Regions from separate parts of the Kribbella sp. NPDC043289 genome, predicted to be linked through region 1. Evidence: riboswitches for the same ligand, from Rfam matches in the RefSeq annotation. Region 1 holds a riboswitch; the other holds the start of a gene.

What was found. Region 1 has a riboswitch for cobalamin ahead of cobN (cobaltochelatase subunit CobN). Riboswitches for the same ligand answer to the same signal wherever they lie in the genome.
Region 2: linked by a shared signal. The riboswitch ahead of AC0662_RS19240 (ABC transporter substrate-binding protein) and the one ahead of cobN (cobaltochelatase subunit CobN) in region 1 are both predicted to bind cobalamin.

Annotation. Positions count from the first base shown of each region.
Region 1 is NZ_JBWKCB010000001.1:2,261,482-2,268,790, reverse strand. It holds gene AC0662_RS10795 (mandelate racemase/muconate lactonizing enzyme family protein) at 1-222, opposite strand, end outside; gene AC0662_RS10790 (serine hydrolase) at 219-1,037, opposite strand; gene AC0662_RS10785 (cobalamin biosynthesis protein) at 1,082-2,011, shown strand; gene AC0662_RS10780 (phosphoglycerate mutase family protein) at 2,002-2,682, shown strand; gene AC0662_RS10775 (DUF3500 domain-containing protein) at 2,673-3,644, shown strand; gene AC0662_RS10770 (metalloregulator ArsR/SmtB family transcription factor) at 3,677-4,012, shown strand; gene AC0662_RS10765 (SRPBCC family protein) at 4,009-4,485, shown strand; cobalamin riboswitch at 4,472-4,596, shown strand; gene cobN (cobaltochelatase subunit CobN) at 4,632-7,309, shown strand, end outside.
Region 2 is NZ_JBWKCB010000003.1:179,920-187,228, forward strand. It holds gene AC0662_RS19230 (FecCD family ABC transporter permease) at 1-873, opposite strand, end outside; gene AC0662_RS19235 (FecCD family ABC transporter permease) at 870-1,853, opposite strand; gene AC0662_RS19240 (ABC transporter substrate-binding protein) at 1,850-2,872, opposite strand; cobalamin riboswitch at 2,901-3,085, opposite strand; gene AC0662_RS19245 (hypothetical protein) at 3,124-4,071, opposite strand; gene AC0662_RS19250 (MFS transporter) at 4,103-5,389, opposite strand; gene AC0662_RS19255 (sterol carrier family protein) at 5,602-5,940, opposite strand; gene AC0662_RS19260 (hypothetical protein) at 6,030-6,662, shown strand; gene AC0662_RS19265 (alpha/beta hydrolase) at 6,676-7,309, opposite strand, start outside.

The sequences.
Region 1 (7,309 bases):
ACCGAGCCCATTCAGCGCGGTCGTGATCGGGCCCTCGATGCAGGCCTGCGAACCGGCCAGCGAGTCGCCGGTCACCTTCCAGACCTGCGGCGCCTCGCCCCAGCCGCTCAGCTCGCCGTCGCTCACCTCGACGAGGAGCGACTCGACGTGAGTGGCGGTCCGGAGCGCGGTGACGAAGGGGGTGTGCAGCGGTGCGGACACCAGATGGGTGGTGATCTTCACCGGACTGCCTCCAGGTTGTGGCGGTTGTTCCACGCCTCGAGAGCGATCGCCGCGATCAGCTTCTGCGCGGCGGCGTCCGGCAGGTCGGACGTCGTACAGACCACCAGCACGAACGGGTCGGCGTCGGTGGGGCGGACGATCCCGCCGTCGTGCCGGATCCGGGTGTCCCAGCCGTTCTTGTGCTCGACCCGGGTGCCGGCCGGCAGTTGCGCGGGGATCTCGCCGTTCCACTGGTTGCCGGCCAGCAGATCACGCAGGTAGTCGTCCTCCTGCTTGCCAACAGCAACGAGTACGCCGGCCAGGCCGGCCGGGCTCATCAGATTGCTGATCCCGGCGCGCTGCGCGGCCGAGTCGTCGATCCCGCGCTGGATCTTGGACTCCGGCGCCGTCGAGCCTGGGAGCGTCGAGGCGGCCAGCGCCGCGTGGGCCGCCGCGATGCCGACCTGCTCGAGGACGAGGTCGGTCGCGAGGTTGCTGGAGCGGGTGATCATCTCCGTGGCCAGCCATCCGAGCGGCGCCGACGAACCCATCCGCTCCCAGGTCGCCGGCGCCTCGTCCTCGTCCGGATCCACCCCGAACCGGCCGCCGGCCGCGGACTCGAAGTCGTTGTGCACGGTCACCGGCTGGTCGAGCGCCAGCTCACCGGCCTCGACCTTGCGCAGCATCGCCATCGCCACCGGCAGCTTCATCGTGCTCGCGGAGTAGTGCCCGCGTTCCGCCTCGTGCTCGAACACCGGTACGCCGTCCGAGCGGCCCAGCCAGACGCCGAATGTGCCGCTCCCGTCGACCTCCTGGAGCAGCTTCGCGATTCCCATGGCGCTCACCCAATCACAGGGCCGGACCTGGCAGACTTCCAAGGGTGTCCCGGGCCATCGGTGTTCTCCTCGGCTTCGCCGCCGACCGCCTTCTCGGCGATCCCCGGCGCTTACACCCGGTGGCCGGCTTCGGCCGGACCGCCGCGCGCCTGGAGCAGCAGGTGTACGCCGATTCGCGCCTGGCCGGTGCCGCGTACACCGCGATCCTCGTCGGCACCACGACCGCAGCCGGGATCGCCGTCGAACGAGCCACCCGCAACCACCCGGTGCTGCACACGATCGCGACCGCCGCCGCGACCTGGACGGTGCTGGGCGCCCGCAGCCTGGAGCGCGAGGCCGAGACGATGGCCGGCTTGCTGGAGGAGAAGGACATCCCGGCCGCCCGCGACCGCCTCGGTCATCTGTGCGCGCGCGACGCGACCGATCTCGAAGCCGACGAGCTCGCTCGTGCGACCGTCGAGTCCGTCGCGGAGAACACGTCGGACGCCTGCGTCGCGCCGCTGCTGTGGGGCGGCGTCTTCGGTGTCCCGGGGCTGCTCGGGTACCGCGCGGCCAACACGCTTGACGCGATGGTCGGTTACCGGTCTCCGAAGTACGAGAACTTCGGGTGGGCGGCGGCGCGACTGGACGACGTACTCAATCTGTTGCCGGCTCGGGTCTGCGCGGTGCTCACCGGTCTGGTGGCGGGTCGGCCGAAGGAGGCCATCGGCGTCTGGCAGCGGGATGCCGGCCGGCATCCGAGTCCGAACGCGGGGCCGGTCGAGGCGGCGTTCGCCGGCGCACTCGGGCTGACGCTCGGCGGTACGAACAGTTACGGGACCTATCAGGAGGACCGCGGCACGCTCGGCGACGGACCGGCGCCGACGGTGACCGACGTCCGGCGTACGGCGGCACTCGCGACCAAGGTCGGCGCGGCAGCGGCCGGAATGGCTGCGGTCGTAGCGGTCCTGGGAAAGGGGAAGCGATGGGGCTGAGTCACCGGCCGTTGCGGATCGCGCTGATCCGGCACGGCGAGTCCGAGGCGAACCTGGACAAGCGGATCTACGAACGCGTCCCGGACCACGCGGTCCGGCTGACGCCGGTGGGGCGCGAGCAGGCGGCCAAAGCCGGCAAGGAGCTGCGGGAGGTGTTCGAGAACGAGCCGGTCCGGGTGTACGTCTCGCCGTACCTGCGGGCCCGGCAGACGCTGGACTCGCTCGGGCTGGACGACCTGATCCGGATGCCGTGCGAGGAGCCGCGGCTGCGCGAGCAGGACTGGGCGAACCTGCAGGACACCGAGGACATCAAGCAGCAGGAGCAGCTCCGGGACTCGTTCGGGCACTTCTTCTACCGGTTCACCCACGGCGAGTCGGGCGCGGACGTGTACGACCGGGTGTCGACGTTCCTGGAGACGATGCACCGCGACTTCGACTCCCCGAACGCGCCGCAGAACGTGCTGCTGGTGTCGCACGGGCTGACCATGCGGCTGTTCTGCATGCGGTGGTTCCACTGGTCGGTCGGGTTCGTCGAGTCGCTGCGCAACCCGGACAACGCGGAAACACGCGTCCTGCTGCGGCAACCCGATTTCCGGTACAAGCTGGACCGGCCGTTCGAACAGTGGACACCTTACGAACCGACGGAACGGGAGCGATCGGCATGGTTGTAGCGCAGACGCGGGACGCCGTACTGGATCTGCTGGCAAGCCTCACGCAGGCGCAGCTGGACAAGATCCGGGCGCCGTTCGACACCCCGGACCACAAGGAGTGGACCTACCTGCCGGGGGACCGGGCCGGCCTGCCGCTGTCCGAGCTGACGCCCGAGCAGCAGTTGCTGGCGAAGCGCCTGGTCGAGCTCGGATGCAGTGAGCGTGGCGCGGCGGACTCGTGGGCGGTGCTGGACGCGGAGGTGATCCTGCGCGGGATCCCGGCGCTGCCGGCGTCGGGGGACTGGGAGGGCTCGGTCCTCGGCGGCCGGTACTTCCTCCGGGTGCTCGGCGACCCGTCCGGCACCGAGCCGTGGGCCTGGCGGCTGAACGGGCACCACCTCGCGCTGCACGTGACGTTCGTCGACGGCGCGGTCGCGTTCACACCGCAGTTCATCGGGTCGAACCCGGCCGAGGCGCGGACCGGACCCGAGGCGGGCCGACGGTTCCTCGCGGCCGAGCAAGACCTGGGCTTCCAGCTCCTGCACGCCCTCGAACCGGGCCAGCTGGAGATCGCGCACGTCTCACCGGACGCCCCCGACGACATGCTGACTCGCCACGACCCGGTCGCCGACGCTTCGCTACTGCACCGCGGCCTCGGGTACGGCGACATGACCGAGGACCAGCGTCAGCTCCTCAGCCTGCTCATCGGCCAGTACGTCGGCCGCGCCGCCGGCCCGATCGGTCTGCAGACCTGGCAGGACATCACCGAACACGGCATCGAGCGCCTTACCTTCGCCTGGGCCGGTGAGACCCAGCCCGGCGTCGGCCACCGCCACTACTACTCGATCGCCGGCCCCAGTTTCCTCGCCGAGTACGACAACACCCAGGACAACGCCAACCACATCCACTCGGTCTGGCGCGACCTCCGCAACGACTGGGGCACCGACCTGCTCGCCGCCCACTACGCGCTTCATAAGGCTTGACTTATGTAAACAATCATTGACACACTGAAGAGGTGGAGATCTTCAGTGCGCTCGCGGACGGCACCCGGCGGCGGATCGTCGAGTTGCTGGCCCGGGGTGAGCGGACGGCCGGTGAGCTGGCGAACGAGTTCAGCAGCACCCGGCCGGCGGTCGCGCACCATCTGAAGGTGCTGCGGGAGGCAGGTCTGGTCCGGCGGCGCGTCGACGCGCAGCGCCGGGTCTACAGCCTCGACGCGCGCGGCTTCGGTGAGCTCGAGCAGTGGGTCGCCACGCAACGGCAGTTCTGGGACCGGCACCTCGACCGTCTGGACGCGCGGATCCGCGCCGACCTCGCGGCGGGCGACACACCTGACAGGAGACAGTCATGACAGATCTGGGCACCCTCACCGAGGGCGTCGTACGGCTGGAGCGCAGCTTTCCGGTGGATATCGAGACGCTGTGGTCGTACCTCACCTCGAAGGACGGCCTCCGCCGCTGGATCGCCGACGGGGAGATTGGGCCGGACGGCGCCCTGCTCGTCATGCACGACAACCAGGGCGACCCGATCAGCGGCAAGACGCTGGCCTGGGAACCGCCCCGGCTGGCCGAGTTCGAGTGGAACGGCGGGCCGACGCAGCCTGCGGACAGCATCGTCCGATTCGAGCTGACCCCGGAGCCGGACGGCACCCGGCTTGTTCTCACCCACGGCAGGCTGACGGATCAGGGGCACGGCCTGGACTTCGTCTCCGGCTGGCACTACCACCTCGACACACTGGCCGCCGTCGTTGTCGACGCCGAACCTGGCTCAGACCGCGCGACCTGGGAGGAACTCAAGAGCCGGTACGCCGCGTCGGTCGGCTAGAGTCGGCGACGTCATTCGACGGCATCAGCAGGAACCCGGTGTGAGTCCGGGGCGGTCCCGCCACTGTGACCCGTAAGGGGAGTCAGGAACTGCCGCCGTCGTACCTGGAGTCGGGGCGTGGATACCCCGGGAAGGAACGGTCGCGCATGCCTGCGAACCTGCTGTTGCTGTCCACCGCCGACACCGATCTGCTGGCGGCCGCGGAGGCCGGCGCGGGGTGGAAGGTGGCGAACCCGGCCCGCCTCGAGCTCGCCGAGCTCGGTGGGTTGCTGGCGACCTCCGATGTCGTGGTCGTGCGGCTGCTCGGTGGTCGGCGCGCCTGGGAAGAAGGGCTCGACGCGGTGCTCGCGGCGGGCAAGCCGACGGTCGTGGTCAGTGGTGAGGCCGCGCCGGACGCGGAGCTGATGTCGCTGTCGACGGTGCCGGCCGGTGCCGTCACCGAGGCGCTGGCGTATCTGCGCGAGGGCGGCGCGGACAACCTCCGGAACCTGGCCGGCTTCCTGCGCGACACGTTGCTGCTCACCGGCGACGAGTTCGAGCCGCCGCGCGCGCTCCCGGCGTACGGCGTGCGCGGGACGTACGTCGAGGACGACCGGCCGGTGGTCGGGATCGTGTACTACCGCGCTCACGAGATCTCCGGGAACACGGCCTTCGTCGACGCGCTGGCGTCCGCCGTGACGGAGGCAGGCGCGCAGCCGCTGCCGGTGTACTGCGGGACGTTGCGCGGCCTTGATCCGACGAGCGACGAGAACGCAGGCTTGTTCGACCTGCTGCGCAAGTGCGACGTGCTCGTCACGACGCTGCTCGCCGCCGGCGGTTCGGTCGCGGCGAACGCCAGCGCGGGTGGAGCCGACGACGCCTGGGACGCCGGTGCGCTCGCCTCGCTCGACATCCCGTTGATCCAGGGCCTCGCGCTGACCTCGACGCGCGAGCAGTGGGTGGAGAGCGACGCGGCGATCAGCCCGCTGGACGCCGCGACGCAGGTCGCGATCCCGGAGTTCGACGGGCGGCTGATCACGATCCCGTTCTCGTTCAAGTCGTACGACGCCGACGGGCTGGCCCGGTACGCGCCGGACGCCGAGCGGTGCGCGCGGCTGGCCGGGATCGCGGTCGCGCACGCCCGGTTGCGGCACGTGCCGCCGGCCGAGAAGCGGATCGCGCTGGTGTTGTCGTCGTACCCGACGAAGCATGCGCGGATCGGGAACGCGGTCGGTCTGGACACCCCGGCGTCGGCGGTCGTGCTGCTCGGCCGGCTGCAGGAGGCCGGGTACGACGTCGGCGATCTCGACGTGAGCGCGCTGGAAGGTGATGGGCTGATCCATCAGCTGATCGCGGCCGGCGGTCACGATGTCGACTGGCTGACCGAGGAGCAGTTGGCGTCCGCGGTCGCGAAGGTCCCGCTGTCGACGTACGCGCAGTGGTTCGGCCGGGCGCCGGAATCGTTGCAGACGGCAATGACCGAGGCGTGGGGCGAGGCACCCGGCGAGTTGTACGTCGACAGCTCGGGTGACGAGCCCGCGGTCGCGCTGGCCGCGCTGCGGTTCGGGAACGTGGTGCTGATGATCCAGCCGCCGCGCGGATTCGGTGAGAACCCGGTGGCGATCTACCACGATCCGGACATGGCGCCGTCGCACCACTACCTGGCGGCGTACCGCTGGCTGGAAGCACCCGTCGAAGAGGGCGGGTTCGGTGCGCAGGCCGTCGTACACCTGGGCAAGCACGGGACGCTGGAGTGGCTGCCGGGCAAGGGGATCGGGATGGCGGCCGACTGCGCGCCGGACGCCGTACTCGGGAACCTGCCGATGGTGTACCCGTTCATCGTCAACGACCCCGGCGAGGGGACGCAGGCGAAGCGGCGCGCGCACGCGACGGTTGTCGACCACCTGGTGCCGCCGATGGCGCGGGCCGAGACGTACGGCGACATGGCGAAGCTCGAGTACCTGCTCGACGAGTACGCGACCGTGCAGGCGCTCGACCCGGACAAGGTGCCGACGCTGCGGGCCCAGATCTGGACGTTGATCCAGGCGGCCCAGTTGCACCACGACCTGCACACGGACGAGAAGCCCGAGGACGACGACTTCGACGAGTTCGTGCTGCACCTGGACGGGTACCTGTGCGAGATCAAGGACGTGCAGATCCGCGACGGGCTGCATGTGCTGGGCGGTGCGCCGGACGGTGAAGCGCGGGTGAACCTGGTGCTCGCCGTACTTCGCGCTCGGCAGCTGTGGGGCGGTTCGTACTCGATCCCGGGTCTGCGGGCCGCGCTCGGGGAGACCTTCGGGGTGGACGAGGCCGAGTTGCTCGCCAATCCCGGCGTGTCCGTTGACCTCACCGATCTGGCGACGCTGGCCGACCTGCCCGCGGTCACTGGCGCAGACGGTGTGGACATCTTGGAAGCCGTCGCGCGGAAGCTGGTCCTCGGCATGGAGACGCTGAGCTGGGACGCGTCCAAGGTCCCGGTCGTCGTCGCCGAGGTGCTCGGCCGGGAGTCCGCTCAGGTGACGGCGTCGCTGACGTTCGCGGCCGAGGAGGTCGTACCGCGGCTGGCGCGCACCGACGACGAACTGGCTAACGTACTGCGCGCCCTCGACGGGCGGTTCGTCGAAGCCGGACCGTCCGGGTCGCCGACCCGCGGTCTGGTGAACGTACTGCCGACCGGGCGCAACTTCTACGCGGTCGACCCGAAGGCGATCCCGAGCCGCAACGCGTGGGACGTCGGCGTCGCGCTCGCCGACTCGTTGCTGGCCCGGCACTTGTCCGAGACGGGGGAGTACCCGCGATCGGTGGGCCTGACCGTCTGGGGAACGTCGGCGATGCGGACCCA
Region 2 (7,309 bases), on a different contig from region 1:
GATCGCGCCAGCCGCGAGCAACCCGGCGACGCGCTCCGCAACCAGCCGACGCGCCAACTGCGGCGCCACTAACGCCACGAACCCGATCGGTCCAGCAGCCGCCGTCGCCAACGCCGCAAGCCCAACGCCGACCGCGATCAACACCCCACGCGACAACTCGACCCGCCCACCCAAGGTCCGCGCCAAGTCGTCGCCCAACTCCAGCAACCGCAGCTGCCGCGACGAGCCCACCGCGGCCGGCAACCCCACGACCACCGCGGCGCCGATCAACGCCACGTCCGACCACGACCGCCCGGCAAGACTTCCGGCGAGCCACATCGATGCGCTCTTCGCCGTGTAGATGTCCGCCAACGTCAGCAGGTACGCCGTCAGCGACCCGATGATCGCCGTCACGCCAACCCCCACGAGCACCAGCCGATACCCGGAGACCCCGTTGCGATAGGCCAGCAGATACACGCTGAGCGCGGCGAGCAACGACCCGATCAACGCACCCAGCGGGATCCACCCACTCCCGATCACGGTGATGATCAGTACGGCGGCCAACGCGGCACCGGCGTTGATGCCGATCAGGTCCGGACTCACCAACGGGTTGCGCGCGAGCCGCTGGAAGATCGCGCCGGACACCGCGAACGCCGTACCGACACCGATGCCGACGAGGACGCGAGGCAAACGATTGTTCACGACGACGTCGTACGTGATGAGCGTCCCGTGCCCCGACAACGCCCGCAGGACATCAGAGAGCGGAAGCGCGTAATCGCCACGAGTCAAGGCGAACGCACCGACGACCACCGTCAGCACCCACGCGACCGTCGAGACCACGACGCTCGCGACATCCACCCGAGTGGACACCCGCCCGATTCGCAAAGTCTTCACAACGCAGCCGTCCGTCGACGGCGCACCAGTGCGATGAACAGCGGTGCCCCGATCAGCGCCGTGATGATCCCGACCTGCAACTCCGCCGGCCGTACGACGATCCGCCCGGCGACGTCCGCGAGCAACAGGACCGCGGGCGCGAGCACCATCGACCACGGCAACAGCCACCGGTAGTCCGCGCCGACGATCGTCCGTGCGACATGCGGTACGGCGAGACCAATGAAGCCGATCGGGCCGGCGATCGCGGTCGCCGTACCGGCCAGGATCACGACGGCGACGCCGGCCAGGACACGCACGAGTGCGACCCTGGTGCCTAGTGTCTGCGCAAGTTCAGCGCCGAGCGCGAGCTGGTTGAGCGACCGCGCCAGAACCAGCGCCAGAACGGTGCCTACGGCAAGGAACGGCACCGCCTGCGCGACGATCGCCCCGTTCGCCAAGGACAACGACCCGACTACCCAGAACCGATACTCGTTCAACGTCGAGAGATCCAGCAGGGTCGCGGCCGACGTGACCGAGCCGAACAGCGCGGAGATCGCCGCTCCCGCCAGCGCGAGCTTCACCGGCGTCGCTCCGCCGATCGCGCCCACGACGTACACGACGACTGTCGCGACGAGCGCGCCGCCCATCGCGAACCACACGTACCCGGTCAGGCTGTGCACGCCGAACACCCCGATCGCCGCCACTACGGCCACGGCCGCGCCCGCGTTCACGCCGAGAATCCCCGGGTCGGCCAGCGGGTTCCGCGTCACGCCCTGCATCAACCCACCGGACAACCCGAGCGCGACCCCGACCAAGAGACCCGCGACGGTTCGCGGCACGCGCAAGTACGTCACGACACGATCGGTATCGCTGCCGCTGAAGTTCGCCAGCGCCCGATAGACGTCACCGGTCCCGACCCACTGGTTCCCGACGCACAACGACAGCACGACGGCCACGGCCAGCACCCCGACGCAGACCGTGAGCCCGGCAGCCTTCCTCACTTGAAGAGGTCGGGGTGAATGATGCGCGCCAGGTTCTCCGTCGTGTACGCGCCCCGGACACCCGCCGAGTGATTCGCGAACAACCACGGCACCACATGACGATTGCGCACAGCCTTCAGATTGCTCAATGCAGGATTCGCCAACAGCTTGGCGACATCGGGCTGCGACGAGGCGGCCGTCAGCGATGCGTCACAGCAGCCGCTGATCAGCACGTAGTCCGGGTCGCGCTTGATGAACTCCTCGACGCTGATCTTCACGTTCCGCTTCGACGTCAGGTCCGCGAACGCGTTCACGCCTCCCGCTTGCTTGATCAGCACCGTCCCGAAGTCCGGTCCACCCGAAACCGTCAGGCCGCCGCCCTCCAGCGCGGGCCGGATGATCGCCACCGTCGGCCGCGGCGCGTCCTTCACGGCCGTCTCGACCGCCGCGATCCGCCGCTGCTGGTCGGCGATCACCTGCTCGGCACGGTCCTCGACCTTGAACAGCTTGCCGAGGTCGCGCAGATCGGCGTACACGTTGTCCATCGAGACCGTCGACGGGTCGATCGCCTCGTCGCCCTTGCCGTCCGCGGTCGGGCAGAGCGGGCTGAAGATCCAGGTCCGGACGCCGAGGTCGGACAGGCTCTTGCGGCTGCCGAAGCTCGAGTCGCTGCCGGCCGCGCTGAACACGTCGTTGAACCCGGACAGCACGAAGTCCGGGTTCAGGCTGAGCAGCTGCTCACGACTCGGCAGGTTCTTGTAGTACGTCGCCTTCGCCTGCGCGGCGGCGTACTCCGGGAGCACCTCGGCATCCAGGTACGCCGTACCGACGAGCCGATCCGAGATCCCCAACGCGTGGGCCATCTCGATGGCGGGTTGGTACGCCGCGAACACCCGCTGCGGCGGACCGTCGACGGAGACGTCGATCCCGCAGTTCTTGACGGTGATCGCACCGGCACTCGAACCGGCTTCAGCAGCTGGGCCACACCCGGCCAGCAGGGAAACAGACAGGACAACAGCAAGCACGCGTACGACGGCCATGGGCGGACCGCTCCTCCAGCACCTCGTGGACGGGTCGAGCGCCGTGGCCGGTCTCCTGGCTGACGGGTACCGCGATCGCCGGTCGAACCTTCCCAGCCGCAAGCGGCCAGTGGTCTCCCCGAGGGGAACGTCCGGCGAACATCCCGATCACAGTGGCGAGGGCCGCGCCGGTACTCCACCGGCTTCCCGAACACCACGGCTCCGCCACCCTAACACCCGCGACTGTGTCGCAGATCGTCAGCGCGTGTAGATCAGCGCGTATAGATAGGCGCCATCGCCAGCGCGAACTGCGTCATCAGGTCCGGGTTGATCGCCCGGGCCGGCAGCGGGACGAAGTCCACCAGCTTGTCGTCGCCGACGCGGATCGTGGTCCGGCCGGTCGCGGTGTCGACGTACCCCTCGTCGCCGAGCGGGATCGACTGCGAGGTCGCGGCCTTGGCGAGCGGAGCGATCAACGCCTTCGCCTGCGGAGTACGCCGTACCGAGGTGGTCAGCACGCTCGTCGCGGTCACCCAGCCGCAGACCGGGTCGCCGGGCGTCGTCTCGCTGTCGCGGCGGGCCGTCGGCCGCGCGCCCAGCACCTTCTCGGCCCCGGACGACCCGCGGTCGCACTCCGGGCGTGTGATCACCGGGTCCGCCGTCGGAACGCCTGCCGCCTGCCGGGCGACCTCCTGCGCGAGGACGACGTACTTCGCGAGCGTCGCCTTCGGACCGGCGACCTTGTAGAGCTTGCCGCCCAGCAGGAACACCACGAACGTGCTCGCCCCGTAGCCGCCTTGGCCCACCACCGCAGGCTTCACCGGCTCACCCTTGGACGCCTTCTGGCTCGCGGCCAACGTCGCCGCGGTCGCCGGGAGCACCGATGTCTCGATGCTCAGCACCGGACCGTTCGGAAAGTTGCTGAGGGTCAACTGGCAGACGTCGTACGTCGGAAGGCCGAAGTCGGTCGGCACCGTCTTGGTCTGGATATCCACAGCAGGCACCGCAAGCGTCGTCCGGACCAATTCCTGGTTCATCCGCAGGCATACGGACTGCGCGGGTGCCGCCGAGGCCGGCACGCTCGGGCTCGGCGTATCGGAGGGCGTTGCCGACGGGCTGTCCGCAGAGGTCGTCGACACCAGCGGGGGTGCACTCGGGGCGGTCTCCTGCCCGGGACCGCTACAGCCCGCGAGCAGTACGACGGCCAGGCCAGCGGTCATTCCACGGCGGATACGCATGATGCCTGGAACTCTAACCGGCGGTCCGGAGCTCCCTTTCGCGGACGGCGTGTTCGTCGGTACGGGCGTCGTACCGCCAGAACTCACGCAGCCAGACAGCGGTCCCGATCACGCCGGCGACGCACATGACACCGCCGCTGACGATCGCGGTCCGGACGCCGGTCAGGTCGGCAACGAGACCGGACCGGGCCTGTCCACCGAGCGGGCCGAGCGAGTACCCGAGCATCTCGATCCCGGCCAGCCGACCGCGCATCTCGTCCGGGATCGTCTGGTTCCAGATCACCGAGCGGAACAGCACCGAGACCATGTCGGCCGCGCCCGCCAGCGCGAAGAAGGCGATCGCGATCCAGATGTTCGGCGCCAGCCCGGCGAGCCCGACCGCGGCACCCCAGCCGATCGTGGCCAGCACCACCGCCCGGCCCTGGTGGTGCACGTGTTTGGCCCAGCCGCTGGTCAGGCTTGCGCACATCGCCCCGATCGCCTCGGCGCTGTACAGCAGACCGAGCAACCTCGGCTCCTTCAGGATGTCGGTCGCGAACGCCGGGAACAGCACGATCGGCATCGCCAGGAACATCCCGACCATGTCGACGAGGTACGTCGCCAGCAGGTCCTTGCGCCGGAACGCGTAGACGATCCCGCCACCGATCGCCCGCAGACTCGGCGCGCTCGCGCCATCACCCGCGCGGTAGGCACCGAGGCGGGTGTACATCAGCGTCGCGAACACGATCCCGACCAGCTCGACCGAGAACGCCCAGGTCACGCCGACCGAGCCGACGAGGACGCCGCCCACCGCCGGGCCGGCGAGCTGACCGATCTGCGAGGTCAGTGAGCTCAACGCGACCGCGGCGGGGATCTCCGCGTGCTTGACCACACGGGGCAGCAGCGCCTCGCGGCTCGGCCGCTGCAGCGAGGACGCGATCGCGTTCAGCGCGCCGCAGACGTAGATCAGCCAGACCTGCGGGTTCGGGAGCAGGGTGTTGACGACCATCAGCGCGGAGATCACGACCTGGGCCAGGCCGGTGCCGACGAGCAGTTTCCGGCGCTCCACGTGGTCGGCCAGCGCGCCGCCGTACAGGCCGAAGACGACCAGCGGGACGATCGTCACCAGGCCCATCGCGCCGACCGCGAAGTTCGATCCGGTCAGTTGGTACAGCTGGTACGGCAGGGCGACGTACCCGACCATGCCGCCGAGGAAGAAGACCGATCCGGCGACCAGCAGGATGCGGAAGTCACGGGAACCACGCCACGGGGTCAGATCGACGCGCAAGCGGGCCAGGCGGGCGCGGAAAGGGGTTGCCACCGGACCATGGTGACAGGTCCGACCGGCCGGGACGAGCCTGATTTCCGGACCTCGTTTCCACCACCGTCGAAAGGCTCCGGCGGGGACCTCGGACGCGCCTAGCGTGAGGCCGATTGGTTGCCGTGGGCGTCAATCCCACCGGCCCGGACCGGCCCACTGATCCATCCGCCTGGCTGACCGATGCGCGAGGTCGGCCAGGCGGATGCCGGGACTCAGGCGAGCGGGAGCAGGCCGGTCAGGTCGGTGCGCTCGCCGCTCGCCCGGAGTTTTCCGCTGACGCGGGCGTCGGCCCAGGTGACGCGTCCGAGGGCGACGTCGATCCACAGTTCCGGGGGCATCTCGATCACCGCGCCGGGCGTCCCCCGGGTGTGTCGCGGCCCCTCGATGCACTGCACGGCGCCGTACGGCGGGACTCGGACCTCGACCGCGTGACCAGGTGCTTTCGCGACCAGGAGCTTCAGCAACTCCTTGGTGAGCAGCTTCAGATCCGCGCGTTCCGCCGTACCGTCGTCATAACGCTGTAAAGCCTGCTGGAGCGCGGGGTCGGACATCTTCACGACGTGTCAGCGTACGCGGCGGTTTGCGGAGACGCCCCTCTCGTCGGCGATAATCGGGCGGGAGAGAGGGAAGCGAGGTCGGGATGCTCACGCCCAGGCACCAGGCGCTGCTGATGACGCTGGCGGGAATGACCGTCGGTGTGGCCGTGTTCGGCACGGTGCTCGTCATCAACGGCGGAAACCCGTTCGCGGCGCACGAAACGCCGGCCGGGATCGTGAACAGTCCTCCCCCGAGCAGTTCCCCGACCCGGACCGACGGGCTCCAGGCCGACTCGGTGCAGTACGTCGTGCAGAACTTCGGCTCCAGCGGCGACCCGGTCTCCGCCGAGGTGCCGACCGGCTGGAAGAGCGCCCAGGCGGGCACTCGACCGAAGTTCCTGGACCCGACCGGCGTCTGGCAGATCCGGTTCGACACCCGCGGCAGCAAGCAGGCCCCGGACGAACTGGTCGCGAACCGCGTGCGCAGCATCGACGAGCACGACCTCAAGGTGCTCAGCCGGGATGGCGGCACGCTGGTCTACACCTACACCGACCAGAGCCGCGGTCCTCGGATGGGCCTGTCGCGCTGGATCTCGCTCGACGGCGGCAAGTCCTCAGCCGCCGAGATCACCGTCGGCGGCCGTCCGCAGGACGAAGCCGGCCTGCGCGCGATCCTGCAACACGCCACCGACACCATCAAGCTGCCGGTCGAACCGGGCGACAACCGGCCCAACTAGCGCGGGCCGGGCGCTAACACTTGATGTCGGCAGCCGGCGTGTTGCCCTGCACCAGATAGCTCTCGACGACGTTCTTCACGCAGGCGTTGCCCGACAGGTACGCCGTGTGCCCGTCGCCGTCGCGGCTGACCAGGACACCGCTTTCCAACTGGTGCGCCAAGCCGACCGCCCACTCGTACGGGGTCGCCGGGTCGCGCGTCGTACCGACGACCATGATCGGCTTCGCACCGGCCGCCTTGATCTTGTGCGGCTTGTCGACCGGCTTCACCGGCCAGTTCACGCACGACACCGACGACCAGGCCAGGAACTCACCGAACCGCGGTGACGCCGCCTTGTACTCCGGGGCCTTCGCCTCGATCTGGGCGATCGACGTGAAGTCCGGGTGGTCGAGACAGTTGATCGCGATCTGGACCTCGTTGGAGTTGTCGGCGTACCCGGTCTGCTGGCGATCGGTGTACTCGTCGGCCAGCGCGAGCAGGCGGGCACCGTTACCGGCCAGCCCGTCGGCGACGGCGTCCTCGAGCCGCGGCCAGAAGTCCTTCAGGTACAGCGGGTAGATCATCCCGAGGATCACCAGCGCCTGCGTGACCTTGCGGTTCCCGGCCCCCGGCAGCGGGTTCGCGTCGCTGTCCTTGATCAGCTGGTCG